Regions from separate parts of the Nocardioides pakistanensis genome, predicted to be linked through region 3. Evidence: predicted binding sites of a transcription regulator. Region 3 holds the regulator's gene; each other region holds the start of a gene.
What was found. The regulator LexA, encoded in region 3, represses DNA repair genes until DNA is damaged. The targets are predictions, from matches to a motif close to TCGAACANNTGTTCGA.
Positions count from the first base shown of each region.

Region 1: the regulator LexA is predicted to act here: its motif matches at 4,884-4,899, upstream of ACYVIH_RS08720 (HNH endonuclease signature motif containing protein).
Region 2: the regulator LexA is predicted to act here: its motif matches at 1,505-1,520, upstream of ACYVIH_RS01865 (HNH endonuclease signature motif containing protein).
Region 4: the regulator LexA is predicted to act here: its motif matches at 2,081-2,096, upstream of ACYVIH_RS20015 (HNH endonuclease signature motif containing protein).

Region 1 covers NZ_BAAGUV010000022.1:19,042-26,850, forward strand. The annotation lists gene ACYVIH_RS08705 (lamin tail domain-containing protein) at 1-371, opposite strand, end outside; gene ACYVIH_RS08710 (cell wall-binding repeat-containing protein) at 519-3,383, opposite strand; gene ACYVIH_RS08715 (ABC transporter substrate-binding protein) at 3,579-4,562, opposite strand; gene ACYVIH_RS08720 (HNH endonuclease signature motif containing protein) at 4,931-6,520, shown strand; gene ACYVIH_RS08725 (ABC transporter permease) at 6,497-7,270, opposite strand; gene ACYVIH_RS08730 (ABC transporter permease) at 7,267-7,809, opposite strand, start outside.
Region 2 covers NZ_BAAGUV010000004.1:86,871-94,679, reverse strand. The annotation lists gene ACYVIH_RS01870 (LysE family translocator) at 1-35, opposite strand, end outside; gene ACYVIH_RS01865 (HNH endonuclease signature motif containing protein) at 109-1,473, opposite strand; gene ACYVIH_RS01860 (HNH endonuclease) at 1,869-2,318, opposite strand; gene dnaB (replicative DNA helicase) at 2,338-3,696, opposite strand; gene ACYVIH_RS01850 (MATE family efflux transporter) at 4,252-5,598, shown strand; gene ACYVIH_RS01845 (hypothetical protein) at 5,649-6,155, shown strand; gene ACYVIH_RS01840 (hypothetical protein) at 6,271-7,809, shown strand, end outside.
Region 3 covers NZ_BAAGUV010000056.1:17,220-25,028, reverse strand. The annotation lists gene ACYVIH_RS17620 (alkaline phosphatase D family protein) at 1-160, opposite strand, end outside; gene ACYVIH_RS17615 (metallophosphoesterase family protein) at 313-1,038, shown strand; gene lexA (transcriptional repressor LexA) at 1,100-1,792, opposite strand; gene ACYVIH_RS17605 (SDR family oxidoreductase) at 1,911-2,720, shown strand; gene ACYVIH_RS17600 (LysM peptidoglycan-binding domain-containing protein) at 2,992-3,348, shown strand; gene ACYVIH_RS17595 (lysoplasmalogenase) at 3,475-4,176, opposite strand; gene ACYVIH_RS17590 (hypothetical protein) at 4,243-5,109, opposite strand; gene ACYVIH_RS17585 (DUF6318 family protein) at 5,106-5,705, opposite strand; gene ACYVIH_RS17580 (DUF2254 domain-containing protein) at 5,934-7,274, shown strand; gene ACYVIH_RS17575 (hypothetical protein) at 7,298-7,615, opposite strand; gene ACYVIH_RS17570 (hypothetical protein) at 7,608-7,809, opposite strand, start outside.
Region 4 covers NZ_BAAGUV010000069.1:20,979-28,787, forward strand. The annotation lists gene ACYVIH_RS20005 (hypothetical protein) at 1-1,401, shown strand, start outside; gene ACYVIH_RS20010 (tetratricopeptide repeat protein) at 1,409-1,906, opposite strand; gene ACYVIH_RS20015 (HNH endonuclease signature motif containing protein) at 2,129-3,403, shown strand; gene ACYVIH_RS20020 (GNAT family N-acetyltransferase) at 3,520-4,185, opposite strand; gene ACYVIH_RS20025 (rhomboid family intramembrane serine protease) at 4,317-4,931, opposite strand; gene ACYVIH_RS20030 (MalY/PatB family protein) at 5,036-6,178, opposite strand; gene ACYVIH_RS20035 (diaminopimelate decarboxylase family protein) at 6,339-7,809, shown strand, end outside.

The DNA.
Region 1 (7,809 bases), on a different contig from region 3:
ACCTCCTGGTCTGCGCACACGAAGACAGCCTCATCCGAACTCTCACCGCAACTGCTGTACACCCGAAGCTCCGCCCCGGGGTCGATCTGACGACCGATGCCCAGGCTGAGCCGATTGCCATCGGCGTCCTCGATGTACCAGCCACCCATGTCAACCCGAATGTCGGCGTTCTGCTCGATCACCACGTACTCCCCAGCGCCATCCGCCAGGTCATCACCCTCAGGCGCCGGCTCCACCTGGGACAGGTACGCCGTCGCATATGCCTCTGCCTCCGTCCCGGACAACGAGAGTTCGTCGGACAGGTCGTCGGAGCATCCCGCTGCCAGGCCGGCCAGAACAAGAGACACCGTCGCTGCTGTTCGCACATACATGACCACGAGTCTCCCATCTCGCTCCGACGGTCCGCTCATTGCGTCCGGGCACAGAAAACGCCGAGTGGCCGGCCCCCGAAGGGACCGGCCACTCGCCATGCAATCAGACCTCGGCTAGCTCCGAGAGCCGATATTCGCGTTGCTAACTCACGACACCGTGAGCGTGTCAGGCGTGGCGCCCTGACCGTCCGTGTCCAGCAGGGTGGCAAGGATGTCGAGGGTGTCGCCCGTGCCGAGAGCCCCATCGAAGGTGAATGTCACGGTGCGGCCATCGGCCCCGAGCACTGCACTCACGAGGTTCTGAGCACCCGTCAGGTCAGCAGAGGTAAAGGTGTAGTTACCCTCGTTCTCTGCGCTGACCTGGATCAGGTCCTCGTTGAACGTAACAGTCGCGGTGGTCTTGCCTGCGGCTGCCTCGAACGTGTTGCTGAGGACCTCAACGCCATTGTTGTCCAGCGCCGTGTCACCGGCGAACGCGAGGGCCTTGTTGCCCTCGTCGGCGTCACGAATGCCCTGGATGTCGTGGATCGTCGCCGTGTAGGCGGTCGCCGCAGGCGTGCCACCCAGGGTGACAGTCAGGACGTCACCAGCTGCGTTCAGCGCGAACGTGGCGTTGACACCATTCTCGAAGACCGGACCAGAAGCGTTGGTCAACTGGATGGCCGCGTCAGAGGCGACCGTCACCGGCTCAGAGAGGTGGAACTTCCACACGTCACCGTTGGACGTTGCGTTGTCGCTGTCGTCATCGACGTCAACGAGCGCACCGTTTGCGTTCACCGCGGGAGCGGCGTCCACCGGCGTGGCGGCGGCGACCGACGGGTCGTTGGTGGAACGCGCCCCGGACGTGCTGCCCTCAGCGCCCACAATGTAGGTCGTGCCAGCTGCGTTGTTGATAGTCGTCGACGTGCCGGTCAGGTTCTCCTTCACGGCGGTGTCGCCTGCGCCGAAACCGTCAGCGGCAGAACCGGTGTAGACGTTGTAGATGGCGTCGGGCTGAGTGGACGCGGTCCAGGTCAGCGTGGCGTCATCCGCAGTACCGTCTGCATCGAGGTCACTCATCGTCACCTTGAGCCCGGTGGGAGCAGCGACCGTGTCCGTCTGGACGTTGAAGATCGACGTGTCGGCGACATCAGGGTCGTAGCTGCTGGTGGCGCCGTCGATGACGTCATCCTTGGTCAGAAGACCCTCGAACTGCGACATGCTGATCGCGACGCCGTTAAGACGGAAGACGTCGTTGTTGTCGTAGTTGTAGGTCTCGTCGGCCGCGGTGTCGTTGCCCAGGAAGTAGTCCGCCTCGCGGTTCACAAGAGACACGGTGACGTCGCCGGTCGGAGCTCCGGCCCCAGCCTCAGCCGAGATCCAGTTCTTCTGGCCAGCGATGGCGAACTTCTCCGACGGGGTGCCGTCGGCGTTCAGGTCGAGCGCCCGGTCACCGGTGGCCTCGGCGTCCTGCCAAACGACGGGGATCACCTGGTCCACAGCCTGCGAGTCGACCGTGAAAGTGATCGTCCCGTCAGACTGTGCCGTGGCGGTCTGCTGGTCAGAACCATCGGTGAGAGCACCGTTGACGACCTCGATGCGAGCGTCAGTCTGTCCGACCTTGGTCGCGTCAGAGAACTTGACGGTGCCGGCCGTGTTGGACACGGTCTCCGCCGGGGCGAGCGCGACGTTGTAGGTCTTCCCAGCCTCGAGACCAGAGACCGAGTATGCGCGGCGACCGGTGTTGTCGATGGCGCTGCTGGACACCTGGTTGGTGGCAGCCTCAGCCGGGGTCGCGGTGTAGGACTGGTTCGTGGTGGTCGCCTGAGCAGCGTCCTCGAGCTCGTTCTCAAGAGCCTGGGAGATCGCCAGGTTGCCACCGAAGATGAGGCCCTCGGTCAGCGTGTTCGCGTTTTCCTCCAGGTAGTCCGCGGCACCACCGGCGATGTTCTCGTTCTCGGTGATGAGCAGCGGACGGACCTGCTGACCGGTGAGCGGGCCACCGGCGAGGGCGTCAGCACCGTCACCGAACGAGCGGCCCGAGGCCACGTTGGCGGCAGTGTCCACGAAGCCGAAGTTCTCGACTGCGTAGTCGGCGATCTGCTTCGCGGTCAGCGAGCGGCTGCGACCCTCGAGACGGGTGACGAAGTCGATCCCGTTGCCCTCGAGCTCGTCGACGACGCTCTGCGGGACGGCGTTCTCGCCACCGAGCACGATGGCCTTGTTGACGCCGGCGCCCTTGAGAGCCTCGATGACCTGGTCGGGCATGTCAGCGCCGCTGCTGAGGCCGATCGGCATGCCCTCGTGGAAGGCAACCGGACCGCCGGCGAGCGCGTCGGGGAACGCAAGGCCGGTGGCGATCAGCGCGGTGTCGGACGTCTCGTCGTCCGAGCCCTCGCCGATGATGTCAGCGTTGGTGTCGAAGCGGTTCTGGCCGGAGAGGCGGCTGACGTTGTAGTCCTCCGCGAGAGCGTCCTCCTGCGCAGCGCTGACGGCGAGCTCGCCACCAACGATGATCACGTTCTCGACACCAGCCGCAGCGAGACGGTCCTTGACCGACTGCGGGGTCTCGTCAAGCGTGGTCAGCAGGACGGGAGCGTCCTTCAGGCCAGCCAGGTAGTTGGCGGACAGGGCGTCCGGGTAGTGGCCCGGCTCGCCGCTGGCGAGGATGGCGGTGGTCGCGGCACCAAACTGACCGGCGATGTCCGCCGAGGTCTCGTACCGGTCGTCACCCGCGACACGGGTGAAGTCGAAGTCCGCGTCAGCGTTGGCAACGCCAGCACCCGCGAAGATCGCACCCATCACGAGGGAGGTCGTCGCGAGGGCAGCGAGCCCAGAGCGACGCAACCCGATGGTTGACTTACTCAAGATCTCCTCCATAGAGACTCTTAGTGAACAGTGGGGAATCGTCCCCCGGTGAACGACTGCGACCCCACGGATCTCAGCCTCCCGGCACACCCTACAGGCGGCGAGCCTGGACGTTACTAGTACGCCGTGCTTCCCACAAACACATTGGCGCACTGCTGGGTTCACACCCTTCCTGCATATGGGAGGGTCCTGTAGAACCCACAGAAAGCGGATTTCCCCCGCTTCCCGACGGCAACACTAACCGACGACCCCCTTCCTGTCAGTTCCACCACAGGATTTGACATGCGTCACATTTCGGTGTCGGCGGCACGGCGTGTCGCCGCGGCATGCTCTACCCCAACGCTCGTACGCACAAACGGGTCAAATCAGACCTTTGTCACTCAGGTAGCTCTCGGCCACATCCGACGCCAGCTGGCGCTCCGCGTCGACCTGCGCGTTGAGCCGCATCAGGTCCTCGGTGGTGAGTACGTCGGACAGCGCGTTGAGCGCGTCCGCGACCTCCGGGTGCTCGTCGAGGAAGGACGAACTCACCACAGGCACAAGGTTCTCGGCGTTCTGCCAGTCCAGGTCGTCCTCGAGTACGACGAGCTCCAGCTGCTCGATCTGGCCGTCGCTGGTGCCGACCTGGCCGAGGTCGACCTCGCCCTTGGTCAGCGCATCCTTGGTGGCCGGCGTACCGAAGCCCAGCGGCTCGAACTTGTCGATCTTGATGCCGTAGACCTCCTTGAGGCCGCCCTGACAGTCCGGGCGCTCAGGGCAGTCGGGCGCCGCAGCGAGTGCGATGGGTTGTTGCATTTCCCCAAGGTCGCTCAACGTTTCCAGATTGTTGTCTTCGGCGAACTGCTTCGTCACCGCGAACGCGTTCGCGTCCTCAGCCTCGGCCGGCTCGAGCGGGGTGATCTCGTGGTGCGCCGCGAGCTCGCGGAGGCGACCCATCGTCTCCTCCAGGTCCGGCGATGCCACCGGGGCCGCGTCGGCGCCATTCATGTCCCGGTTGAGGAACTCCGTCATCGAGGAGACGTACTCCGGGGCGACGTGGACGTCACCGCTGGCGAGCTGGCCGGCGTAGATCGCCCGGTCGCCGACTCCCTTGAGGGTCGGCTGGAAGCCTTCCTTCTCCAGGAGGGCGGCGTACATCTCCGCCATGATCGACATCTCTGTGTAGTCCTGGTAGGCGATCACGACCTCGCCCTTGGCTGCGCTCTCGCCGCTGTTGCCGTCGCCCCCGTCGAGAGCGTCGGTGCCGCCGTTGCCACAGGCCGCCAGGAGCACCAGGGGTGCGGCGAGTGCGACCGCCAGCGATCGACGTACCCGGGTCTTCCTCGGAAGTGATGCGGAAGCCATCTGCGCTCCCCCTTCTGTGTCCCGCGGCTCTCGCCGCGCGTGTCCGGTGGGCGCTGTGGTGCACCCGCGCTGCTCACTTTAGTCACGGGGTCTCGTGGCGGCGCGAGGGATTGCCGGCTGGCCTAGATGCGTTCGATGCGGCGTCCGGCGACGCGCGCAGGGCCACCGGTTGGCAACTGAGCTTTGGCGGCGACGGGCCCGCTCGGCCGACGGAGGCGCGGCCTGGTCGGACCCGGCGGCCCGGCCTTGTCGCTCACCTCGCTAGGCCGGCCGAGCCAGGTTTCGTCCACAGGCGAGAGGGGCTCGACGTTCTCCACACGTTCGCACATTTGTTCGAGAATGACGTCGGGTGGGCCTAGCGTGGAGACATGAGCCAGACAGCCTTCGCCCCCGGATCCGCGGCAGCAGCCGCGGACGGTGGCTGGGGTGTGCCCGGTGTCGGCGTCGTCTCGGAGTCGTCCTCGGGCCAGGGTTGCGGCGGCTCTGGTTCCGGATCGGGTGAGCCGCCGAGCGGGCACCCGGTGTGCGCTGCGGTGCTGACCTGCCTAGAGACTCTCGACAGTGTGCGCGAGGCGGGCGTCTCAACGCTGCGGCCGGCCGAGATCCGGCTGATGCTGCTCGCGGTCGTCCAGCTGATCGCTGGGTTGTTCGCCTTGAAGATGCGGCTCCTGGTCGCCGGCCAGGTCCAGCGGATCGAGGACCTCACCGGCGCCACCTCGACGGTCGCGTTCGTATCGCACCTGACGCAGACCCGCCGGGCCACCGCCTCGATGGAGATGCGGTTGGCCAGGGATCTGGACCGTCGCTACCGGCTGCTCGCCGATGCGTTGGCGCGAGGCCTGATGAGCCCCGAGCACGTGGCGGTTGCGGTCCGTGCGCTGCGCAAGCTGCCCCGCGATCTCGATCCCGAGAAGCTCGAGGCGTGTCAGCGCGTCCTGATCGACGCAGCGCAAGAGATGGATCCCGCCCAGCTGCGCGCCGTCGGCCGCAAGTTGTGGGAGGTCATCGACCCCGACGGCGCCGACGCCAAGGTGGGCAAGGACCTCGAGGACGAGGAGGAGCTTGCGCGGGCGAAGGCGTTCTTCCAGTCCTGGCGCAACGGCGACGGCACCACCGGCTTCCGCGGCAAGCTGCCCGACGTCCAGGCCGACATGCTGATCAAGGCCCTCCAGGCGTTCGCAGCTCCTCGCCGGCGGTCCAACCCGAACATTCCCACCTCGCAGCCCGACGACGTGCGTCCCGAGGACGCAGACCTGGACTCAGGTCCTGGAGACGCCGGCGCGGATTCCGCTCCCGGCGGCAGCTGCGAGCGCTCTGGCCCCGAGGACGGCTGTGGGGACTCCGGTGCCGCGGGCACCGATGCCGAGGGGGATGAGCCGGCCGAGTCCATCGAGGACGTCCTCGCCGACGAGTCACCGGAGGAGCAGGAGACCGGCCGCACGATCCCCTACCCGGTGCGGCTCGGACACGCGCTGATGGACCTGCTCGAGCGGCTGCCCTCGAAGTTCCTGCCGTCCTCCGGCGGTGTCTCCGCGACGGTGATGGTGACGATGACCCTGGCCGAGCTCGAAGGCCGCAATGGCGTCGCGATGCTCGACACCGGCACCCCGATCTCCGCCAGCCAGGCACGCCGCTTCGCCTGCGAGGCCAAGCTCATCCCGGTCGTACTGAACGGTGAAGGCGTTCCTCTCGACCTCGGCCGCTCCCAGCGCATCTACAACGAGTATCAGCGCCAGGCCATGGCGGTCCGCGACAAGAAGTGCCTGATCGAAGGCTGCGACCGGCCTGCCGCCTGGTGCCACGCTCACCACTTCGAGGAGTGGGAGAAGGGCGGGCCCACTGACCTCGCTTCCGGGGGACTCGTCTGCCCCTACCACCACAGCCTGCTGCACAGCCCGAAGTGGCGGGTCGAATGGGCGAACGGCAAACCCCGACTACGCCGGATCTACACCGCCTGACCCTGCCTTCGCTGAGAGCTCCGGACGTGCTGTTGCGCGCCCGGAGCTTGCCGTTGCCCGCTGGGCACGGCCGACCGGATCGAGAGTCCGCTGGGCCAGGAACATCAACCCCTCCAGGACCAGCGCGATCACCGCGACCACCAGCGCACCGGCGACCACCTCGGGCACGTCCTGGCGCCGGAAGCCCAGCGTGATGATCCGGCCGAGGCCCGGCCCCGCGACCAACGCCGCGATCGTCGCGGTCGCCCACACCTGCACCACCGCGAGCCGGATGCCGGTGACGATCAGCGGCAGCGCCAGCGGCAGCTCGACCCGCCGCAGCAGCTGGTTACCGCGCATGCCCATCCCGCGCGCCGCCTCGACCGTGTCCCGGTCCACCTCGCGCATCCCGACGTAGGCGTTGGTGATGATCGGCGGCAGGGCGAACAGCACCAGCGCGATCAGGGTCGCCAGGCCCGCCCGGCCGTACGGACCCAGGTCGTCACTGCCGACGGGCCCCAGCGCCAGCAGCAGGAGCACCGCGAACGTCGGCACCGCTCTGCCCACGTTGGAGATGTTCACCGCCAGCACACCGCCGCGGCCGATGTGGCCGAGCCAGACCGCGAGCGGCAGGCCGAGGAGTACGGCGGCCAGGGTGGCCGTGCCGGTCAGCAGCAGGTGCTCGACGAGCCGGTTGACCAAGCCCTCCTCGCCACGCCAGTTGGCCGGGTCCTGGAACCACGCGAGGACACCACGCAGGACCTCGATCACGCCGCCCTCCTCGTCCACGGGGTCAGCACCCGTTGCGCTCCGACGAGGAGCAGGTCGAAGGCGACCGCGAGAGCCACGCACAGCACGCTGGCGGTCAGCACCTGCGGACGGAACTGGGTCTGCACCGCCTGCAGCAGGAGGTTGCCGAGGCCGCCGTAGTTCACGATCGCCCCGACCGTGGTCAGCGCGACGGTCGACACGGTCGCGACACGCAGCCCGGCCATGACGCTGGGGAGCGCGAGCGGTAGCTCGACGGTGAGGAGGAGCCGCCCACCGCCGTACCCCATCCCCCGGGCCGCCTCGATCACGTCGGGCGGCACGGAGCGTAGGCCCTCGATGATGTTGCGGACCAGGATCGTCAGGGAGTACAGGACGAGCCCGGTGACCACCGTCGTCGGTGTCAGCCCGGTGATCGGCAGCAGCAGCGCGAACAGCGCCAGCGACGGGATCGTGTAGAGCGCGGTGGTCGTGCCGACGACCAGCCACTCGAGTCTTCGGTACCGTCGGGCGAGCAACGCCAGCGGAAGCGCGACGAGCAG
Region 2 (7,809 bases), on a different contig from region 3:
AGCACCGCTGCCGCCGCCGAGAGCTGAAACAACACGAGCACAGTCTCTCCCTCTCCCCTATTGGCGTCTGCTGAACCGGACTCGTCCCGAGGGCAGGGTGTGCATGTCTCATTGCTGGGGGTGGTCGGCCATCTGGTGGTGCGGTGGGCACAACGGGAGCCCGTCGGCCAGGTCGGTCCGGCCGCCGTGCTGCCAGGGATGCTTGTGGTGGGTGTCAGTCCACGACGGCGGCCGGTCACAGCCCTCGGTCGCACACCCGCCGTAGGTCTGGGCCAGCGCGAGACGCTGATAGCGGTCGAACAACCGCTGCTCCCGCCCCAGATCCAACGGCACCGACTCCCCGTCCAGGACCATCGGGATCAACCCCGCCCGGCACGCCAACCGACGCACCGCCCCGGCACTGATCCGCTCCCCGGTCTCCAACGTCCCCGCCCCGATCCCGGTGCGGAGGGCGTCGATGCCGATGGTGACCACCAGCGTGAACGGACACCCACCCTGCGACGGCAGACCCGCCGGGTTCAGGTGGTGCTCGAGCAGCTCGGTGAACCCCTGCCCGAGCAGCACCTGATACGGCAGCTTCTTCCCCGTCGCGGGGTCCAGCCTGCCGTCCCCGACCCGCCGCGGCGAAGTGAGTGCTTCCAGCGCCTTCTTCAACAACGCCGCGTGCAGCACCGGCAACCGAAACCAACCCGACACCGTCCCGTCGCCGTTGTCACGCATCGACAACGACGCCTTGCGCCGCGCCCGCTCCTCCTCGGCCTCCAGCGCCTCACCCTCGGCGGCATCAGCGGCCTCGGGACACACCACCTCGAACAACCGCTTCCCCAACCGCCGCAACACCACCGCATCAAACTGCTCCGCGAGGTCGAGCAGGTGCGCCTGGGCCCGTTCGTGAATGTCATCGGGCAGGTCGTCGTGCTCCCTCGTGAGCGCATCCACCGCCTGGGCGATCACCCGCGCCTGATCGGTGTTGACCACACCCGCAGCCAGTGCCCGCCGGGTCGCCTCATAGCGTTCGTCCAACGCCTCCGCCAACCGGACCGCGGCACCACACCGGGCCCGGGTCTGCCGAGTCGCGTGCGCCAACCACGCCGCGGTCGACGTCGCCCCCGCCTCGCTGCCGACCTGGTCCCGGTCGGCGGCGGCCAGCACCCGCAGCTCCAGCTCCGCCATCCGCGAGGACACCCGGTCCAACACCACCAACACCTCGGCCTGCTCCGCCGGGGTCATCGACCACGCCGGCACCCCGCCCAGCCCGACCAACGCCTCCTCCACCTCGTGCGCAAACCCCACCAACCGATGCGGCGGCACCACCCCACCACCGCCACCGCCCCCGGCCCCCGCGCCCACCGCGGCAGCCGCGCCCGACGCAGCAGCAGCCGTGCACTCAGCCGCACCGGTCGCAACAGCACCAGCCGCGCCCGCCGCCGAACCAGCGGCGACCGACGACTCCGGAATCACGTACGTGGACATACCCCCACGCTAGAAACAACCCACCCATCAGTCGAACACCAGTTCGAACAATGTGGACGATCGCGCACACCACCCAGCTGTGGACGAAACCTGGCGTGATCCAGAGGCTCCGCCGGCCGTGACGCGTACGCTGACGTCTCCTACGGAGTCCGGCGCCCGGAGCCCGGCAGCTCCTGCGACCGTCGTCGGGCTGCTCACGACCCGCTCAGCGTGCCGCTTCCCCGGCGACCCGAACGAGAGGAGCAGAGCGGGCAGATAGTGACTGGCCGCTCTCCTCCTGGTCAGAATCGGCAGCGGCAAGGCGAGAGACGGCGTGCTGTTCGGCCTGTTCCTCGCGTTCGCCCTCACGACCGTGTTCGCCACGGCCGACGCCTCCGGCGTCTGGGAGGGCTGGGTCATGTGGGCCGCGGTGCTCCCGGTGGCAGCTGTGCGCTGGCTGCGCTCACGTCACCGTCGAGCCGACTGCTCGGCGAACACGGTACAGCAGCAGCCTCGGCAGCGAACCGCTCTCGCAGCACCGCCGAGATCTCGAAGTGCCGCACGAGGAAGGCGCGCTCGTCCAGCTTCTTGCGTCGGAGCCACCCTGTGACCTCGTCGTTGCACTTGCTGGCGTTGCAGGAGCTGCACGCCGGAACGATGTTGGCGAGTGTGTAGCGGCCGCCACGCGACAGGGCCAGCACGCAGTCGCGCTGCAGTGGCACATCGCGTGCCCCGCAGTACGCACATCCGCCCCAGGCCGCCTGCAGTGCCGCCCACTGCTGATCGCTGAGGTCGTGCTCGACGCGATCCATGCGCAGCTTCCGCCGGCGAGCGGCCCGGGCTCTGCGACTGCGGTTCGCCGCCATGAGACCCGAGCGTAGGGGCTCAGCCGTGGGCCATGTCGACGAACCGCGAGTAGTGGCCCTGGAACGCCACGGTGACATCCCGGGTGGGACCGTTGCGGTGCTTGGCGACGATCAGGTCCGCCTCACCCGGCCGGGTGGACTCCTTCTCGTAGGCGTCCTCACGGTGCAGCAGGATCACCATGTCGGCGTCCTGCTCGATCGAGCCACTCTCACGAAGGTCGCTCATCATCGGCCGCTTGTCAGCGCGCTGCTCGGGACCACGGTTCAACTGGGACAGCGCGATGATCGGGACGTCGAGCTCCTTGGCCAGCAGCTTGATCTGCCGGGAGAACTCCGAGACCTCGAGCTGGCGTGACTCGACCTTCTTGCCCGAGCTCATCAGCTGGAGGTAGTCGATCACGATCAGCCGCAGGTCGTGACGCTGCTTGAGCCGGCGGGCCTTGGCCCGGATCTCCATCATCGTCATGTTGGGCGAGTCGTCGATGAACAGCGGCGCCGAGGAGACCTCGCCCATCTTGCGCGCGAGCTTGGCCCAGTCGTCGTCGCCCATGTGACCGTTGCGCATGTGGTTGAGCGGGATCTTCCCCTCCGCCGAGAGCAGACGCATGGTGATCTCGTTGCGGGTCATCTCCAGGGAAAAGATCACGCTCGCCATGTTGTGGTGGATCGACGCCGACCGGCACAGGTCGAGGGCAAGGGTGGACTTGCCCATCGCCGGACGCGCGGCGACGATGATCATCTGTCCGCCGTGGAGGCCGTTGGTCAGCTCGTCGAGGTCCGCGAACCCGGTCGGCACACCCGACATCCCGCCGTCACGGTTGGAGATCGCCTCGATCTCGTCGAGGGTCGCCTCCATGATCTCGCTCAGCGGCGCGTAGTCCTCGGCCGCACGCTTGTCGGTGACGGCGTAGACCTCGGCTTGGGCCCGGTCGACGACGTCGTCGACCTCGCCCTCGCCGGCGTAGCCCCACTGCACGATGCGCGTGCCGGCGTCGACCAGCCGGCGCAGGATCGCCTTCTCCCGAACGATCTCGGCGTAGTAGCCCGCGTTGGCCGCGATCGGCACGCTCGCCGACAGGGTGTGGAGGTACGGCGCCCCGCCGATCCGGCCGAGCTCACCACGACGCTGGAGCTCGGCGGCCACGGTGACCGGGTCGGCGGGTTCACCGCGGCCGTAGAGGTCGACGATGGCGTCGTAGATGGTCTCGTGCGCCGGGCGGTAGAAGTCGGTGCCGCGCACCGACTCGATCACGTCGGCGATGGCGTCCTTCGACAGCAGCATCGACCCGAGCACGCTCTGCTCGGCGGCGTTGTCCTGGGGAGGCGTCCGATCGCCGCCACCACCGCCGCCCCCGTAGTCACCGACGTCGGACGGGATGGTCCACCCACCGTCGATCGCCTGTCCCGGACCGCTCGGGAACTCTGCAATGCTCACCGGTGCCTCTCCTCGAACCGTCGTCCATCGACCCCACCGCGACCGTACGAGGGAGCACCCCCAAAGCCAGGTCGGACGACACCGCGAGGGCGGGACGACCGCTGGCTCCACGCCCGCGCGACGCCTGACGGTACGCTGCTCGGCCACCCCGATGACACTCGGTTGTCCACAGGTCTTGGGGATAACCGGAGGTTCTGTGTGGAACGCGCCGACGATCGTGTGCACAGTTTGTTGAACAGGCTGTGGATACCGCCGGGATGTGAGCGGCCACATGGCCTCTGACCTGCGGAAACGTGCTCCACCACCTGTGGGTGGAAGAAACCTCGCAATCTTCTGGTTCACCCGGAAGTCACCGAAACGGCGCCTCGTCTTCTTGTCGACAATTGGACGCGCAAGTTGGATTCCCACAGGGAAGGGCTAGTTACACACAGCTAGTCCGGACGTAGTCCTGTAATGGCCAGGTAACGTGGCACTGGTTACGTCGATATCCTGGTGCGGATGCCCTCCACGACCCGCCGCGCCGTCCACAGGGACCATGACCGCCAGATCCTCCGCCTTGCCGGGCCGGCGTTCCTCGCCCTGGTCTCCGAGCCGCTGTTCCTGCTCGCCGACGCGGCGATCGTCGGTCACCTGGGCACCGACCAGCTCGCCGGGCTCGGCATCGCCGGCGCCGTCGTCCAGACCGCGGTCGGCCTGTGCATCTTCCTGGCCTACGGCACCACCGCCTCCGTGGCACGCCGCGTGGGTGCGGGCGACGTGCGCGGTGCCCTCGCCCAGGGCATCGACGGGGTCTGGCTGGCCGTGCTGATCGGCGTCCTCACCACGGCCATCGGCCTGCCCCTCACCCTGCCCCTGGTGGGTGCGTTCGACATGGACCCGGGTCCGACCGAGCACGCGGTCAGCTACCTCGGCTGGGCGTGGCTGGGGGTGACCCCGTTGCTCGTCGTACTCGCCGCGACCGGTGTGCTCCGCGGGCTGCAGGACACGCGCACCCCGCTCTACGTCGCAGTCGGCGGCAACCTGCTCAACATCGTCTTGAACGTGCTCCTGGTCTACGGCCTGGAGCTGGGCATCGCCGGGGCTGCCATCGGCACCGTCCTCGCCCAGACCGCGATGGCCGTCGCACTGCTGGTCGTCGTCGTGCGCGGCGCGCGCGCCCACGGCTCCTCGCTGAGCCCCGACCTCCCCGGCGTCCGCGCGGCCGCCCGCGCCGGGGTCGCGCTCGTGGTGCGCACCCTCACCCTGCGCGCGTCGCTGCTGGTGATGACCTACTCCGCAGCCACGCTGGGCGCCGTGGCCACCGCGACCCAGCAGCTCGCGATGACGCTGTGGACGTTCCTCGCGTTCGCGCTCGACGCCATCGCGATCGCCGCCCAGGCGATCACCGGGCACACGCTCGGCACCGGTGACCGGGCGGCCACCAGGGCGGCCGCCCGGCGGATGGTCCAGTGGGGTCTCGCCTCGGGAGTGGTCACCGGGTTGGCGCTGGCACTGGCGGCGCCGCTGCTCGGCCCGCTGTTCACCGCCGACGAGGCCGTGCACCGGATGCTGTGGCCGGTGCTGCTCGTCGCCGCGGCGTTCCAGCCCGTGGCGGGCGTGGTGTTCGTCCTCGACGGCGTGCTGATCGGCGCCGGCGACGGCCGGTACCTCGCCTGGGGCGGCGTGGTCGTCCTCGCCCTCTTCGCGCCGGCCGCACTGCTCTCCACCGTGCTGGACGGGTCGGCCGGCCTGGTCGCCCTGTGGGTGGTGTTCGGTGCCCTGTTCATGGGCACCCGGGCCGTCGTACTCCTGCACCGCGCCCGGGGCACCGCCTGGATGACCACCGGGGTCCCGGCGCGGCGCTGACTGGCTACAGTGCCGCCCATGCCCGCCCTCGCACCCGTCCCGTGCGCTCGATGACCCCGCTGCAGTGGGTGGCGATGGGCCTCGTGCTCACCCTCGTCGACGCCGACATCGGCGGGTACGACGCCGTGCCCGACGTGCTGGGCTGGGTGATGGTCGTGCCGGCGCTGCTCCGGCTGCGCGACGTCCTGGCCACCACCACGCTCGTGGGCCTGGCCGTGCTCGCGGGGATGGCCTCCTTGACGACGCTGCGGCCCGACCTGATCGAGGACCTCCCCGAGAGCACCGGCTGGCTGCTGAGCCTGCCGCAGTTCGCCTTCTCGCTGCTGCTCAGCGTCGAGCTGGGCCGTGCGGTCCCCCGGCTGGCGCGCCGGTTCGGGGTGCTCGCCTGGACGTTCGGCGTCGCCGCGGTCGGCCCGGTGCTGCTGTACGGCGGTGGGGTCGACGTGCTGCTCGTGCCACTGGCCGTGCTCACGGTGCTGGCCAACGTCTACCTGGTCTACCTGCTGTTCCGGGTCGCCCGTGTCGGACTCGGGACCAACGTCCCGCCCTCCGGCTAGACCGAACGGGCTAGGCTCCGGCTAGCTCGATGGCCCGATTTGTCCAGATTTCGGCGGCACTGGAAGGTAAAGTTGCTTAGCGTGATCTCTCACACATCTCTGGGGAGGGACACACATGGGTATCAGTGCACCCACGCACGCCCGCACAGCGCTCCGCGGTCGGATGCGCAGGCGCCTGGCCGCCGGCCTGACCACCACGCTCGGACTGGCTCTGGGCGCGTCCGGCCTGACCGTCGCCCCCGCGCAGGCGGGGCTGCTCGACGACCTGCTCGGCGACACCCCGCTGAGCCCGGTCACCACGCCGATCGTCGACCTGCTCGACCCGTTCACCGAGGTCCTCGAGCCGGTCACCGACCCGATCCTCGACCCCGTCACCGGCGTGATCACCGACGGCCCGGGGGGTGACCTCGTCGCCACGCTCGACCCGGTGACCGGTCTGCTCACCGGCCCGACCGGTGACATCCTCGGCATCCTGGACCCGGTCACGGAGCAGATCCTGCAGGCGCCGGTGCCGCAGATCGCGCCCGGAGGGGCCGGAAGCATCGAGTTTCTCGGGGCGACCGTGTGTTCCTCCACCGGCGCCGGAGCCGTGTGCGACGCGCTCCCGCTCGACCAGCTCGGCCCGCTCGCCGGCGTCGCCTCGCTGGTGCTCACCGCGGTGCCCGCGCCCGGCTCAGGCAGCATCCCGGAGTGGGACCCCGCGACCTGCCCGGACGCCATCGGCGCGCTGTGCACCCTGCCCCTCGACGACCTGCTCGGGGACACCCCGCTGGCCCCGATCGTCGGGTTCCTGCCCGGCATGGGCGGTGGGGCGGACGACGCGCCCGACACCACGATCACCAGCGCCGCCCCGGGCCCCCGGGCCACCTCGCACACCTTCCGGTTCGCCGCCGAACCGGCCGGCGACGACATCAGCTTCGAGTGCGCCCTGAAGGTCACCTTCCGCGGCACGGCGCCGCAGGGCGCCGACCAGGGACACGACTGGCAGGCATGCGGCACGAGCGGCTCGGCGAGCTACCCGGGTGTCGGCAAGAAGCTGGCGAACGGCGACTACGTGTTCGCCGTACGCGCGGTCAAGGGCAGCGGTGACGCGGCCGCGGTGGACGAGACCCCGGCCACCCAGAGCTTCCGGATCTCGGTGCCGCCGCAGGTGCCCGACACGGTGATCACCGCCGGTCCCCGGTCAGGCGCCTGGGCACTCGGCCCGCAGGTGACGTACAGGTTCCGCAGCACCGTCGAGGGCAGCCAGTTCGACTGCACCTTCAACGGGCGGATGCAGGGCACGGCGTGCGACAACGGCGCGTTCACCGTGCGGCGTCCCGGCAAGGGTACGCACACCTTCCAGGTCGAGGCGACCGCGAACGGCACCCGCGACCTGAGCGCCGCCCGCCGCGTCTTCCACGTGCCCTTCGACGACAAGCAGCTCCTGCGGGTCAAGAAGTGGGCGCAGAAGACCCAGAAGGGCCACTTCCGCAACACCTTCAGTCTCACCCGCGTCAAGGGTGCCGCCCTGGTCACCCAAGCGCCGCAGCGCTTCAGGCGCATCGTGCTGGTCGCCGACAAGGGCCGCGGCCACGGCACGGTCAAGGTGTTCTGGAATAAGAAGCTGCTCAAGACCGTGAACCTCAGCGCCAAGCGCCTGCAGAAGCGCAAG
Region 3 (7,809 bases):
CGCTGGTCGGGTACGGGTCCCCCGAGGCCACGCCGTGGCGGAAGTACCGGTTCGGGGCGGCCTCGGCCTCCTCGGCGATGGCGACCCCGAGGGCGGCGGCTCCGGTGGTGGCGGCGCCGGCGACGAGGAGGGAGCGGCGGTCGAGCTCGATGTTGGTCACGCTGCATCCAACGACGCTGTGCCGGATCGGTGACGTGAGGTAGCGACTGTTCACCGTTCGTTCAGCTGTTGCGCGGTCTCGACGTGAGCCGGGTCACCCCAGGCCCGGCGGTGATGCGGTCGGCGCGCGTGACTCCCTGCAAGGATGGGGCGATGGGGTCTCTCTACGTGGTCAGCGACGTGCACGGCCATCGCGACGACTTCCTGCGGGGGCTGGACCGGCTCGGGTTCGGCGCCGACGACGAGCTGTGGATCCTCGGTGACCTGCTCGACCGCGGTCCCGACGGCTTCGGCGTCGTCGAGGCGGTGATGCGGCTGCAGCGCGAGGCTCCCGGCCGGGTGCACGTGCTGATGGGCAACCACGAGATCCTCGCCGTCGGCCGGTACCGCTTCCCCGGGTCGCAGTTCTCCGCGTCCTGGCGGGCCAACGGAGGACTGGCGGAGGACCAGGCGCGCTTGCGTGAGGAGCACATCGCCTGGCTCGCCTCGCTGCCCGTGCTCGGCGGTGCCAGGAGCTATCTGCTGATGCACTCCGACACCACGGCGATCACGACCTGGGGCGGCAGCGTGGAGGAGGTCAACGAGACCGTGCGCGACCTGCTGTCCGACCCGGACGACCTCGAGGCGCATTGGCAGGTGTGGGCGCTGCTCACCCGCCGCTACGAGTTCGCCGGCGGCGACGGCAGGGAGGTCGCGCGCGGCCTGCTCACCAGGTACGGCGGCCAGCAGATCGTGCACGGCCACACGATCATCGGCTCGTTGCTCGACGAGCCGTCGTCACGGGTCACGCAGCCACTGCTGTACGCCGACGGGCTGGTGCTCGACATCGACGGCGGCCGTTACGACCGCGGGCCGCTGTTGTTCGTCGAGCTCGACTGACGCGCTCCGGGCGTCCAGACGCGGCGGCGTCCGACCCCTCAGACGCAGCGGATCGTACGGGTCAGACCCTGCGCAGGACCGCGGTGACCTTGCCGAGGATGGTGGCGTGGGTGCCGTCGATCGGGTCGTAGGCCTCGTTGTGGGGGAGCAGCCAGACCTTGCCGTCCTTGCGCTGGAAGGTCTTGACGGTGGCCTCGCCGTCGAGCATCGCCGCGACGATCTCGCCGTTCTCCGCGGTGGGCTGCTGCCGCACCACGACGTAGTCGCCGCTGCAGATCGCCGCGTCGATCATCGAGTCGCCGACTACCTCGAGCAGGAACAGGGTGCCCTCGCCGACGAGGGTCTTGGGCAGCGGGAACACGTCCTCCACCCGCTCCTCGGCCAGGATCGGACCACCGGCGGCGATCCGGCCGACCATCGGCACGTAGGTGGCGGCCGGCATCGGGCTGACTCCGGCGTCGCCGGTGGCGGACTCGACGACCTCGCCGGGGGAGAAGACCTGCATCGCGCGGGGACGGTTGGGGTCGCGCTTGAGGAAACCCTTCTCCTCGAGCGTCCGCAGCTGGTGGGCGACGGAGGAGGAGCTGGTCAGGCCGACCCGCTCGCCGATCTCGCGCATGCTCGGCGGGTAGCCACGGGCCTCGATCGACTCGCGGATCACCTCGAGCACCCGCTGCTGTCGCGGGGTCAGGCCGGAGGCGTCAGGGGGTCCGTCGGGGAGCTCGGAGACTGCTCTGCCCTTGCCTGATGCCATCGTCCATGCCCTTCTCGAGTGCCGCGCCGTCGTCGCGCCTGGCCTGTTCACAAGGTAGACCTGAATCGGTGCCGCTTCAAACACCTGTTCGAATGGGCGTGTCTGGTTGAGTTCCTCCATGACACAGTCCCCCTCCCTTGGTACCTCCGTCGTCGTCACGGGCGGAGCGCGCGGCATCGGCCGCGGTATCGCCGAGCGCATGGTGGCCCGCGGCCATCACGTGCTGATCACCGACATCGACGGTGCGGCTGCCCGTCGTACCGCCGAGGAGATCGGCGCGGTCGCCGGTCTCCAGCAGGACGTCCGCGACGAGGCGTCACACCGCGCGGTCGCCGAGGAGGCGTTGCAGCACGGTCCGCTCGCGGTCTGGTTCAACAACGCCGGTGTCGGCAACGACGGGGCGCTCATGGAGCTCTCCTCCGCCTCGGTCGAGCAGCTGGTGCACGTCAACCTCCTCGGCGTCGCCTGGGGGATGCGCGCGGCGGTCGACGCCTTCGGCTCGCGCGGCGGCGACATCGTGAACACCGCCTCCCTGTCCGCGCACGGACCGGTCCCCGGTCTGTCGGTGTACGCCGCGACCAAGGCCGCCGTCGTGTCGCTGACCCAGTCGGTCCACGTCGAGACGCCCGACAACATCAGGGTCCATGCACTGTGTCCAGACGGGGTGGCCACCGCGATGGTGGAGGCGATGAAGGCGGACGGCATGGCCAAGGCGCTGGTCCACTCCGGCGGTGCCCTGCTCGGCGTGGACGAGGTCGCAGAGGCGGCCGTGGGCCTGGTCGGCACCAACCGCGTCGTCCGCTCGGTGCCCGGCTGGCGGGCCGGCCTGATGCGGTTCACCTCCGTGACGCCCTCGGTGTCCATGAAGGGTCTGAACATCTTCCTGTGGGACGGTCGCCGCGCGATGCGCCGCGGCCGGCCGCGCTGAACGGCGGCGTTCGCCAAGGGATGCCGGATTCCCTCTGACCGTGGCGGCCCGGCACGGGGAGGGAGATCGCCCCGCGCAGGGCTCCCGCGACTCGGGTTCGGTCGAACACATGTTCGGCGTGTCTCTTGCACAGCCTTCTGCCTGGCCCTATGTTCGTACACGTGTTCGATCGAACAGGGTTTCGAGAGGCGCCCGCCGAAAACTGTCGGCGGTCACCGATAGACCTCTGTTCATGGACGTACGGCACGGCAACTCCCAGGAGGTCTCACCCATGAGCGCCATCGTTGCGGCACACGACTTCGGCTTCACCGGTCCCCGTTCGGTTCGGCGTACGCCGAACGTGCGGCTGACCCGACGCGGCCGGCTCGTCCTGCTGATGCTGTTCGTGGGGCTGGCGTTCGTGGCACTGACCGTCTTCGGTGGTCACTCCGCTGCCACCGGTGAGGCCGGAGCGCCGGTCGAGACCCGCACCGTCGTGGTGGGGGAGGGTGACACCCTCTGGGGCATCGCCAGCGAGATCGCCGAGCCGGGCGAGGTGCGCGAGATGATCCACCACATCCAGGAGCTCAACGCGCTCCCCAGCGCGAGCCTGCAGCGAGGGCAGGAGCTGGCCGTCCCGCTGGGCTGAGATGACTTGTTGCCGGCTTCCTTCGACCCGTGGCCGGCTTCGAGGGGAAGGACGAGGGCGGAGCTGCCAGCGCTGGCTCCGCCCTCGTCGACTGTTCAGGCTCCCTGCCGGTCACCTCTCTGCCGCTCAGCTCTCTGCGGCGGCGACGGCTCCGTCGGCGATCAACCACTGGCCGGCGGTGTAGGTGGCCATCACCGCCGACTCCAGGGCCGGCGACGGGTCACGCCGGAGGAACTCCTGGACCCCGAGCAGGCTGTCGGAGAGCAGGAACAGCGACGTCCCGGCCATGATCTTGCGCCGGGCCGTGGGAGACATGGAGCCGCGGAGCACGGTCGAGCTCGCGAACATCGCGGACAGGATCGCGGAGTAGACCGCGATCGGCACCCGGAGGGTCGGGTCCTTGCGTCCGGCCGCAGTGGCCATGACCGGCGCGAGGACGACCCAGCTCGCGACGCCGGCCTTCACACCCGGCTCGGAGAGCCCGGCCTGCGGGTCGCGTGCAGACGTGAATCCCGCGATGTAGCCGAGGTGGGCCACCAGGAACGAGCCCACGCCGCCGAGGAACGCCGAGTTGCTCTTGCCGAGGAGAGCCACGTCGCCGCCCCACGAGAAGGCCTGGGCTGCCTGGACACCACGGAGGAGCCCGTCAGCGCGCCCGGCCGAGGCCAGCTCGGTGCGGGCGGCGAGCGTGGGCATCAGCAACGGCTTGGTGAGATACCGAGCCCGCCGGGCTGCCTTGCCCCCGCGTCCTGCGAGGTAGGTGTCGACGCCGGCGAGGGCGAGGTAACCGAGTGCGGCGGCGCGGCGTGGGTTCCGGAGCTTGGGCATGGCACATGGTTGCGTATCGGCCGGCCCGGGTGGTCGGCGGGCTAGGCAGGTGTCCTGCGGCCGCCGCTACCCGTAGTTGCCCGACAGCGTTGCCCTCGCCTCGCTGATCCGCAGGCTTGCCTCAGGTCCGGCGATGGTCAGTGTCTCCGGGATGTCCTGCCAGGCGCCGCCGTTGACGCGGAACCTTGCCGAATACGTGACGTCCACCCGTGGACGAACGGTGACGTCGGCGTCGGAGTAGCGGTAGGTGATCTCCATCGACGGGTACGGCGCGCCGGGGCTCGTCGTGGCGGTGGTCTGCCCGTCGCCGTGGTGCCAGGTGTACTCGACAGCCTCGGCGACGATGTCGACCTGCTGGCCCAGCAGCGTGACCGTCGCCGTGAACGGCTGAGCCTGCGTGTAGAAGATCGTGTCGAAGTTGACCAGCGTCCTGCCCTCCGGCTGCGTCCGGGCCTGCAGCGTCGGGAGACCGATCCGGCGGATCTCGTTCAGGACCAACCCCGGCGTGACCTGCGGTCGCGGAGTGTCAGCCGCCGTCGGCGGCTCGCCGAAGCACTGGGTCGACAACGGCAGCCAGGTATTCGCATCCGTTCTGCCCCAGAGCCGATACAGCCGCGCACTTGGATCGGCGCAGACCTGGGCAGCCGCGCAGTCGGTCTCGGTGCTTCCAGAGGTTCCCGTGCCCGGCGACGAACAGGCGATGACCCACTCGTACGCCACGAACACGCCACTGGACGCCGTGACCGCGGCTTGATGCGACGAAAGCTGTGCGTCGCGCTCCGTTTGCTCGACCGCTGCAACAAAGACTGAGTCGCCTTTGGCGCCTCCCGCGACGTCTGGTTCCGCGATTGCCGGCGCGATCGGTAGTCCCAAGAGGAGCATGCCTACGCCGAAGCTTCTCAGCCAACTCCTCCATCCCATGCGCGAAGTCATTGTGTCGCCTCCAGTCGCACGACAACCCAGCCAGATGATGTATGCGCGAGGGTGAAGTCAAGGTGTCCGCGACTTGCCGGCGAGGTTGAGGGTGGAGCCTCACTTGTCTCAATCGTCGTCTGCGGCGCTATGGAAATGCCCGCGGCAATGACTGTGGTGGATCTCCGCGGTGAAGGGATGTGCTCAAGGCTCTGGATGCTCCATCCATCGCCTTCGAGTCGGCCACCTTGTCGGTACACATCCGAGATCCGGTTCTCAATCGCCTCGCACGTTGAGCAGCGGTCACGATGCAGGTTTCGAAGTGGTTGAGTGTCACCGGTTGTCATCGAGTAGTTCACGACCTCGACGTAGTGACGCACGAACGCTTTGGCGGCAGCCTTGCTCGCCCCCTTGGCCTCGGCGGGCAGCTCGGGCGGCACGGCGGAGGGCGTGGGCGTCGCGGACGGCGCGGCAGAGGCGCTCTCGAGGGGCGGCGGCTCGGGGTTCGAGCTGCAGCCGGAGACACCGCCGATGAGCACGCCCAGCGCCAAGGCACCCGCCGCCGCCCTGAGCTGGAGCCCAGAGGCCGTTCCCGGCGAAGTCAGAGTCCCGAGCATTCGACCCCCATGTGTTCCCGACCGAGATGCTGCGGCGTCCGGGTCGTCCGGCGACGACAGCGATCAGCAACCTACTGAGGCGGCCAGGATTCGGCTAGACCCGACCGGGAAGCTGTGGACGGCAGCTCGACGCGCGGAACACCCGCCGGGCGATCGCCGAGAACTCCGAGCGCCGGCTAGGAGGCCCGGTAGGTTCGGGGTTCAACTCGTCCGTCCCAGAGGAGCCAGATGGGCATCCGGTTCAGGTTCATCGCCGAGCGCTTGCGCAACAGCTACTGGTTCCTCCCCAGCCTGATGCTGCTCGGGTCGGCCCTGCTGGCCAGTGGAACCATTGCACTCGACAAGGACTTCGACCCCGAGCGGATCGAGTGGCTGGGCCAGCTCGTGTACTCCGGCGGGCCGGACGGGGCGCGAGAAGTCCTCGGCACCATCGCCTCGTCGATGATCACGGTCGCAGGTGTCGTCTTCTCGATCACCATCGTCACCCTGCAGCTCGCGTCGTCGCAGTTCGGTCCGCGCATGCTGTCGAACTTCATGCGCGACCGGGGCCAGCAGCTCACGCTCGGCACGTTCGTGTCCACGTTCCTCTACTCGTTGCTGGTCCTGCGCGCGATCCGCAGCGACGACCCGACGACGGTGCCTCATCTGTCGGTGACGGTCGCGCTGCTGCTCGCCGTCGCCAGCCTGAGCGTCCTGATCTACTTCATCCACCACGTGGCCACGACGATCCAGGCGCCCAACCTGATCGCGGCCATCTCGGACGAGCTGCTGCGGGCGACCGACGTCCTGTTTCCGGAGGTCGAGGGCGACGGGACAGCCCGGACGACGAGTCAGGAACCGGTTCTCCCCGACGACTTCGACGCCGGCTCGCGCCCGGTCGCGGCCAAACGGACGGGGTACGTCCAGGTGCTGGACGTCCAGCGGCTGGTCGACGTGGCGAGCGAGCACGATCTCGTGGTCCGCCTGGAGACCCGGCCCGGCCGCTTCGTCGTCGACAACACCACGTTCGCCCTCGCGTACCCGGCCGCCCACGTCACCGACGAGGTCCTCGACGAGATCGCCGGCTGTGTCGTCGCCGGGCCCCGGCGCAGCGCCCAGGACGACATCGAGTTCCCGATCAAGCAGATGGTCGAGATCGCCGTACGCGCACTGTCTCCCGGTATCAACGACCCGTTCACCGCCAACACGTGCGTCGACCAGCTGAGCTCCGGGCTGTGCGTGCTGGCCGGTCGCGAGTTCCCGCCGTCGAACGTGGTCGACGAGCGGGGGCGGCTGCGCGTCACGGTCGAGGACCCGGTCACCTGGGACCGGATGGTCGGCGGCGCTTTCGACCAGATCCGTCAGTGCGCCGACTTCCACGCCTCGGTGTACGTCCACCTGCTCGAGTCGTTGGCCCGCATCGCCCGGTGCGTTCGCCACCCCGACCGCATCGAGCCCCTCGTCCGAGAGGCACAGCTGGTCCTGGAGGCGGCCAGGCGCAACCTCGACGAGACCGCCGATCTGCGCACCGTGCGGCAGCGGTACGACGATCTCCAGGATGTCGTGGGAGCACCCAGCGGACCGGCTTGAGCAGGACCGGCCCGCTGCAGCGGTCACTCAGCCCTGCGCCGTGGAGCCGCGCGGCGGGGTCGGTAGTCCGACAGGAAACCGAGCACGCGCAGGCCGCGCCCGATGAGTGCGAGCAGCAGGACGAGGCAGACGACCGCGCCCAGCGAGGCCCCGGCGGTGAACAGCCACGCCCCCGGCGAGCCACTGCGCGCGACGACGCCGAAGTCGATCGCGGCACCGACGAGGTAGACCCACGCCACCGCGGACAGGACCACCCCGAGCGCCAGGGCGCCGAGCAGGACCAGAGGCTTGCCACTGGCCCGAGACTCGCTGTGCTTGCGGACGCGACGTCCTTCAGCCACGGCGCCTCAACATCGCGCGCACCTGGCTCACGAGCACCGCGACCGGGACGGCCCCGAGAGCCGTGCCGAGCACCAGGGACGCGACGCCGATGAACGTCTCACCCTCGTCGATCGCGTAGATCCCGAACCGGACCATCGTGATGCCGAGGTAGAGCAGGGCAGCGCCGAGCACGACGGCCACGACCGCTGCCACG
Region 4 (7,809 bases), on a different contig from region 3:
CCGCCGTGGATCGTGCAGGCGGTCTTCGACCCCGACGGGGAGGGCTCCGACTTCGCCTACACGATCGGCCTGGCCGAGCTCGGTCTCCCCGAGCTGCACATCTGGGCCAGACCGAGCCTCGGTGACGACCCCGGCCTGGACTGGAGGTTCACCCCACGGGACCTGTGCGGCATCCTCAACCTGCTGGGCGGACTGCTGGTCGACGGGGAGCTGGACGTGGGGTCGACGCTGCGACGAAGCGCCGACGGTGGCCTGGCGACCGTGGAGCTGCGCGTGGACCCGCCTGGGGACCGCGAGGAGCTCGGGGCGTACGGCGTGGCCGACGGTGCGGACGTCCTCCCGGTGCGGTGGTCCTTGTCCCGGCCGCCCATCGGTCCACCTCGACCGGTCAGGGACTCGGTCGCCTCCGCGGCGCGGGAGCGGTACGACGATCTCCGGGCCCGGCTGCAGGGGACGGTGTCGCTTCCCCGGGGGTGGGCGCTCCCGGACGAGCCCTCCTTCGAGGTCGACCAGCGGCTCGGTCCGTTCACCCCGCTGGTGCTGGCGCGGGCTGCCCACCTCGGCCAGGCCGACGCTGACACGCTCGCGGACTTCCTGGCCGTGGCCGAGCTGCTGGACGAGACGGGTGCACTGAGCGAGCCGATCGTCCGGGGCCGCGCCCTCGGGCGCCCTGTAGGTCGGACGGAGGCGTTCGAGCAGCTCCACCACTTCGTCGACCAGCTGCTCGACCACTGGGGCAAGGAGTTCGTCTCCCGCCGGCGGTGGAAGGCGGTGGTGGAGCAGTTCTATGCGCCGCCTCCGCCCGATAGGCGGATCACACGAGCCGAGGTCGACCGGCAGCTGCGCACTCTGCTGCACTCCGCCGTCGAGGCGTGTCTGGCAGGTGAGGTCGCCTTCGACGTCGCCGACGAGAAGCTGCGCCTCTGCTCAGCGGGCCCTTGGCAGGCGGCGACCACTCCCGATGGCCGGCCGGGCCCGGAGTGGCACGCACCCGACGAGGTCCTGCTTCGGGTCCAGGAGCTGGTGCACACGCTCTCGGCCGATCAGGTGCGCCGGATCGCGGTCGCGCATCAGAGGGCGGTCGCCGTCGTAACGCGTCGCCCGTCGACCACCGTCAGGTACGGCGAGCTGGTGGCCCGGCTCGACGCACTGTCTCTGGTCTCCAGAGCGGTGCTGCCGCCCGTGCTGGTGACTGCGCGTCCGCCCGGCGGGCCGGTATCGGTCCCGATGACGCTGGACCAGGTTCCGGTACTCGGCGCGCTATTCACCGATTGGCTGCAGTGCGTCACTGCCCTCCTGGCCCACCGCGCGCGCCTGCCAGTCCAGGACATCGAGACCTTCGCGGAGCCGTTCGCCGAGGTGGTGCCCGACCTGGGGGAGATGCTCGCTTCGCCACTGTGAGCAGTCGCTAGCGACCGGTGCGCTCCGCCTCGGCGGCTCGCGCGGCGGCCGCACGAGAGGACTGCACCAGTGCTCGTTCGGCGCCGGCGGCGACTCTGAGCTCGAGCGCCTGCTCGAAGCTCATCCTGGCGTCGCGGTACCGGCCCGCGGCGAACTGGGCCTTGCCGAGGTGTTGTCGCATGACCGCCTCCGATGCCGTCCCGGCGGTCTCCCGGACGAGCTGCTGGTAGGCTTCGACCGCGTCGTCGGTCCGGCCCTGGTCCCGCCATGTGTCTGCCAGGAGCGCGCGGAACCGCAGCGAGTCACCCCGGGGCATGGCCTGTCTGATAGCCGCTTCGGCGTCGTTCGGTCGACCGGTCCAGAGCAGCGTGAGGGCTTCGAGCGCCGGGTCGTCCTGGTGAGCAGAGGTGAACACCTCCAGATCATCGATGACCGGTTGCAGGGTCCGGGCGTCGATGTGCCAGCCCGGGCCGGCCTCGATCGCCGCTCCTGCGTCCCGCTCCATGCGCCTCGTCCCTCCACGCGACTGCCACGGGGTCAGTCTCCCGAGTATCCCGGCCCCGTGTCGTGTCCTGTGTGTCTGTCCGGTCTTTCGGGCATCGACGCACCGGCCCTCAAGGCCTGCGGCACGCCAGGTTTCGTCCACAGCTTGGATCCGCAGTGGGGTCATCCACAACGTTCGAACACGTGTTCGACTCAGCCGTCGGTTGTTCCTAGCGTGGGGTGCATGGAGAGCGTGGCGACGCCGGTGACCGAGCGGATGAACCCGATTCACGGGTTCGCCGGTCGGGCGTTGGCGGCGCTGGACGCGGTGGCAGGAGCGCCGGGATGGGCGATGGCACCGGGCGAGCAGGCCGAGACCCTGGTGGAGCTGGCGACGTTGGCGGCACGGGTCGAGGAGCTGCGGCTGCGGGTGCTGGCTGCGGCTGACCGCGATGACATCGGAGCCGCGGAGGGGGCGGCGAGCACGGCGGCGTGGCTGGCGAGCCGGACCCGGGCGGTGCGGTCGCGGTGCAACGCCGACCTGCGGCTGGCGCGAGTGCTCGACGAGCCGCGGTTCGCGCCCACCCGGGAGGCGTTGGCCGCCGGCCGCCTGGACCTGGACCAGGTGTGGGTGATCGTCCGCGCGGTCGAGGACCTCCCGGCCGATGAGGTGACCGATGAGCAGCGGCTCGCCGCGCAGGCGCACCTGGTCGACCTCGCGGCGCTCCATGACGCCAAGGCGCTGCGGGTGCTGGCCAAGCGGCTGTTCGAGGTCCTCGCCCCCGACGAGGCCGACCGGCGCGAGGGAGAGGCGCTCGAGCGCGAGGAGGCCCGGGCCCGGGAGAAGACCAGGTTCTCCATGCGCGACAACGGTGACGGCACATACTCGGGGCTGTTCAAGCTCCCGACACTGCAGGCGCAGATGCTGGCCAAGGCGGTCCAGGCCTTCGCCGCACCCAGGCGCAACGGCGCGGGCGCGCACCTGGATCCGGACGGCAACAAGGTGCCCTACCCCGTGCTGTTGGGCCGGGCGTTTGCCGAGCTGTGCGAACACCTGCCCGTCGACCGGCTCCCGCAAGCCGGAGGGGTGGCCGCGACCGTGGTGGTGACCAGCGAGCTGGAGGTGCTGCGCACCGGGGTCGGGTCGGCGGTGCTGGACACCGGGGAGAGGATCTCCGCCGGAGAAGTGCGCCGGATGGCATGCACCGCGGGGATCATCCCCGCGGTGCTCGGCTCGGACTCGGTGCCGCTAGACCTGGGCCGCACGGTCCGGCTGCACACTCCGCAGCAGCGGATCGCGATGGGGCTGAGGGACGGTGGCTGCAGCACCCAGGGCTGTGACCGGCCACCGGGCTGGTGCGAGGCCCACCACGACGAGGAGACCTGGGCAGAGGGCGGCGGGACCTCGGTCGACAAGGGCCGGCTGCTGTGTCCGCACCATCACCGGCTCGCCCACGACCACCGCTACGACATGCGCCGGCTTCCCGACGGCAAGGTCCGCTTCCACCAGCGGACCTAGATGACCGACGTCGTGCACATTGGGTGTGACCTCGGAGTCTGGACACTTCTTCGCGGTGGGCTCGGAGCCGAGGTGGCGTGCGCCATGTACTGGGACCGCGTGGACAACTCTGCCCGTCAGAGCCGCTGTGGCGGGGATGCGTCGTGCGCCACTCGCCATTCGCGGGCGAGAATCGCGTACTGGTAGCCGTCGACCCAACCGAGTTCGGCATGCCAGGAGTCCTCGATCCCGTGTTGCTCACGCCTCATGCCTGCCTTCTCCAGCACCCGTACCGAGGCCGGGTTGTCGGCGTTGCAGCTCGCCCTAACGCGCCGTAGCCCTAGGTGCCCGAACGCCGCTGCCAGGAGGCCGCGGACCAGATCGCTAGCAAGGCCTCGGCCCGCGAAGTCCGGATGGACGATGTATCCGATCACCCCTTCAGTGCGCTTGGGCATCCCGGGCTGGCCCATCGCGTCGACGATGTCGAGGAATCCCATCGCGGCCACGGTTCCGTCTACCTCGGCGACGCACGAGAAGTCGCTATCGCTGGCAGGCGTCGCGAGCCACTCCTGTCGAAACGTCTCCGGATCGACGCTTGTGCGCAGCATGAAACGGTTGACCACGGGGTCGTTGCGGAAGGCCAGCAGATTCTCGATGTCGGCGGCAGCTGCCTCGCGCAGAACAACCGCACCGACGCGCATGGGCCACGGGCTGGATGTCACTGCGGCATAGTTCTCGATGCGCGTCCAGACCACAAACGGTTTAGCTCTCATCGGCAATCGCGGCTTCTCCCGCAGCGCCATGAGCGGCGTCGTCCAGCCGGGTACCCGCGGGGGTGGCATCCATGTTGAGACTCGGCGCGGTAGTGATGCGCCGTTCACGCGCGAGCGCGCATTCGCCGCTCGAGCGCTGGGGCGCGCACCCACGCCCTGGTTCAGTACGCCGGGATCTCGCGGCGACGGATCCGGTCACGGTCACGCACGCCGAACCACCACGCGGCCAGGAAGCCGCCGACGGCGCCGAACAGGTGTGCCTGCCAGGACACGCCGGGCTGGCCGGGGAGCACGCCCCACAGCACGCCGCCGTAGAGGAACAGCAGGATGAAACCGAGCGCGATCTGGGAGGCCGACCTCGAGAAGAGGCCGCGCACCAGCAGGTACACCAGCCAGCCGAACGCCAGCACGGACGCGCCGAGGTGCAGGGTCTGCTCGCCGCCGGTGAACCAGACCCCGACGCCGCCGACCACCCAGACGACCGCGGTCACGGCGAGCCACCGCCCGACCCCGGCCAGCAGGATCAGGAAGCCGAACACCAGCAGCGGAACGGTGTTGCCGACCAGGTGGTCCCAGCCGGCGTGCAGCAGCGGGGCGAACAGGATGCCGTCGAGGCCGTCGGTCTCCCGCGGCCGGACGCCGGCGGTGTCCAGCCGTCCTCCGATGACCGTGTCGACGAGCTCGACGAGGTAGAGGAGGGCCACGAAGACGATGATCACCTGGGCAGCGAGGAGTCCGCGGGAACGCCGCCGCCCGCTCGCAATCTCCGTTGCCACGGGTCCACGGTAGCCATTCGGACCTGAAGTGACCGGGCCCGAGGCGGCCGGACCCGGAGCAGCCGGGCCGCGCGAGGCGGCCGGCCTGAAGCAGCCGCGAGGCCTCAGCCGGCGAGGGCGCCGGCCATCCGGCGCACCGCCTCGGTGAGGATCTCCGGCGAGGTCGCGAAGTTGAGCCGGACGAACCCGGCGCCGCCGGTGCCGAAGTCGGAGCCGCGCTGCAGGGCGACCCGCCCCTTCTTCAAGAACACCTTGCCCGGGTCCTCGAGCCCGAGCGGGCGGCAGTCCAGCCAGGCGAGGTAGGTGCCGTCGGGCACCTCGTAACCCACCGACGGCAGGTGCTCGGCGAGCAGTTGGGTGAGCAGCCGGCGGTTCGCGTCGAGACCGGCGAGCAGGTCGTCGAGCCACCCGACCCCGTCGCGCAGCGCGGCCACGTGGGACAGCACGCCGAGGTGGGTGGCGCCGTGGCCCACCTCCTCGGGCATCCGATGCAGCTCCTCGGCCGCAGCGGCGCCGGCGACGGCGATGGCCGCCTTGGCGCCGGCCAGGTTCCAGGCCTTCGAGGCGGATAGCAGCGCGAAGGCGTGCTCGGTGCCGGGCAGCGAGAGGTACGGCACGTGTTGTGCGGGGCCGTAGACGATCGGCGCGTGGATCTCGTCGACGACGACCCGCACGCCGTACGCCTCCGACAGCCGGGCCACCTCCAGCAGCTCGGAGCGCGAGTGCACGGTGCCGGTCGGGTTGTGCGGACTGCACAGCAGGTACGCCGCGCGGCCGCCGTCGCGCGTCAGGTCGGCGAACACCGTCTCCAGGCCGGGGAGGTCCAGCCGCCCGTCGGGCCGCAACGGTGCCTCGACCACTCGCCGGGCGTCGTGGGAGACGAACGCGTAGAACGGCGGGTAGACCGGTGAGTTGATCACCACGGCGTCGCCGGGCGAGGTGACCAGCCGGAGCACCTCGACGATCCCGCGCATCACGTCCGGGACGATCCGGGTGGCCGCGACGTCGAGCTCCCAACCCCAGCGGGCACCGGCGAAGTCGGCCATCGCCGTTGCGTAGCCGTCGGCGTACGCGTAGCCGGTGTCGCCTCGCTCGGCGGCCTCGACCAGGGCCCGGCGCACCGGGTCGGCCAGGGGCACGTCCATCTCGGCCACCCACAGCGGGAGGACGTCGTCGGGGTACAGCGCCCACTTCACGCTGGTGCGCTCGCGGAGCTGGTCGAGACTGAGCTGGCGCAGCGGGTCCATGTCGGCGAGCCTACGACGGGGACCCGGGCAATGGCCCGAACCGATCAGGCGTTTCCCGCCCATGGGCCTTGCGGGATCGGTTGGCGGAGGAGTCGAGTAGTCCCAGAGGAGTCGAGCACAGAGTCCTCGGCAGCAGACCGCGTGAGACGGAGGCCCGGCGATGGCGACACGACGGACGACGAACCCGGTGACCGACCGACCCGGCACGGACACCCTGTCGGTGAGGGCCGGCCGGCTGTACGTCGAGGAGCGGGCGGCGAGCGACCTCGTGGAGGAGTTCGGCTCGCCGATCTTCGTGTTCTCCGAGGCACAGGTGCGGGCCAACCTGACGCGGTTCCAGACCGCGTTCGCAGCCGAGTGGCCGGAGGGGCCCGTCGACGTACTCCCCGCGATGAAGGCCAACACCCTGCTCGCGATCCGGCGGATCCTCAGCGAGTTGGGGGCGGGCGCCGACATCTACTCGCCGGAGGAGCTCGCCGGGGTGCTCACCACCGGCGTCGACCCCGAGCGGGTCTCGGTCAACGGCGGCGGGAAGTCCCGTGAGCACCTGCGCAACTGCGTCGAGGCCGGGGTGCGGATCACCGTCGAGGACGTCGACGAGATCGACCTGATCCAGGAGGTGGCCGCCGAGCTCGGCGCGACGGCGAAGGTCCGGCTCCGGATGAAGCCGGCGTTCCCGAACCTGTGGAAGCCGACCGACTTCAGCCAGCTGACCGTGCCGATCGACCTGGGCATCCAGGTCTACAAGTCCGGGATTCCCCGGGAGTACCTCGCCGACATGGGCCGGCGGATCTTCGCGATGCCCAACGTCGAGCTGGTCGGCCTGCACTTCCACGCCGGGCGGCACCATCCCGGGCTGTGGTACTGGCGCGGCCAGATGACCCGCGTCGCACGGCAGGTGGGCGAGCTGTGCCGGGCCTGGGACGGCTGGACGCCTCAGGAGCTCGACGTCGGCGGCGGCATGCCCAGCCCGCGCGACCCGCACAACGAGGAGATGGCCCGGTCGGAGTTCCTGATCACCGCTGCCGGCTACCCGTTCATGGTCGGTGCCCGCGCTCTCGGCGAGCAGACCTACCACTCGATCATGGGCAAGGTCGTGCCCGCGCTCACCGGTCACCGCACCCGCAAGCAGCCGCCGACGGTGGAGCAGTTCGCCGCCACGATCACCTCCACCCTGCGCAGCGAGCTCACCCGTGAGGGTGTCGACATCTCCGGCATGCGGCTGCAGATCGAGCCGGGTCGCAGCCTGTACGGCGACACCGGGCTGCACCTGACCCGCGTGAAGAAGGTCAAGCGGCAGAGCGAGCCGATCCCGTACAGCTGGGTGCTCACCGACACCACGTACTTCTTCCTCGCCGGAGGGGTGTTCGAGCACAACCGACACCCGTTCGTGGTCGCCGACAAGGTCGATGCGCCCGCGACCCTCGCCGCCGACATCGTCGGGCACTCCTGCTACGCCGACCAGATCGTGCTCGGCGCACGGCTGCCCGAGGTGGTGCCGGGAGACGTGATCGCGCTGCTGGAGACCGGGGCCTACCAGGAGAGCTCGGCGTCGAACTTCAACGCGCTGGCCCGCCCCGCGACGGTTCTGGTCAGCGGCGACAGGGCGAAGGTGATCAAGCGCGCCGAAA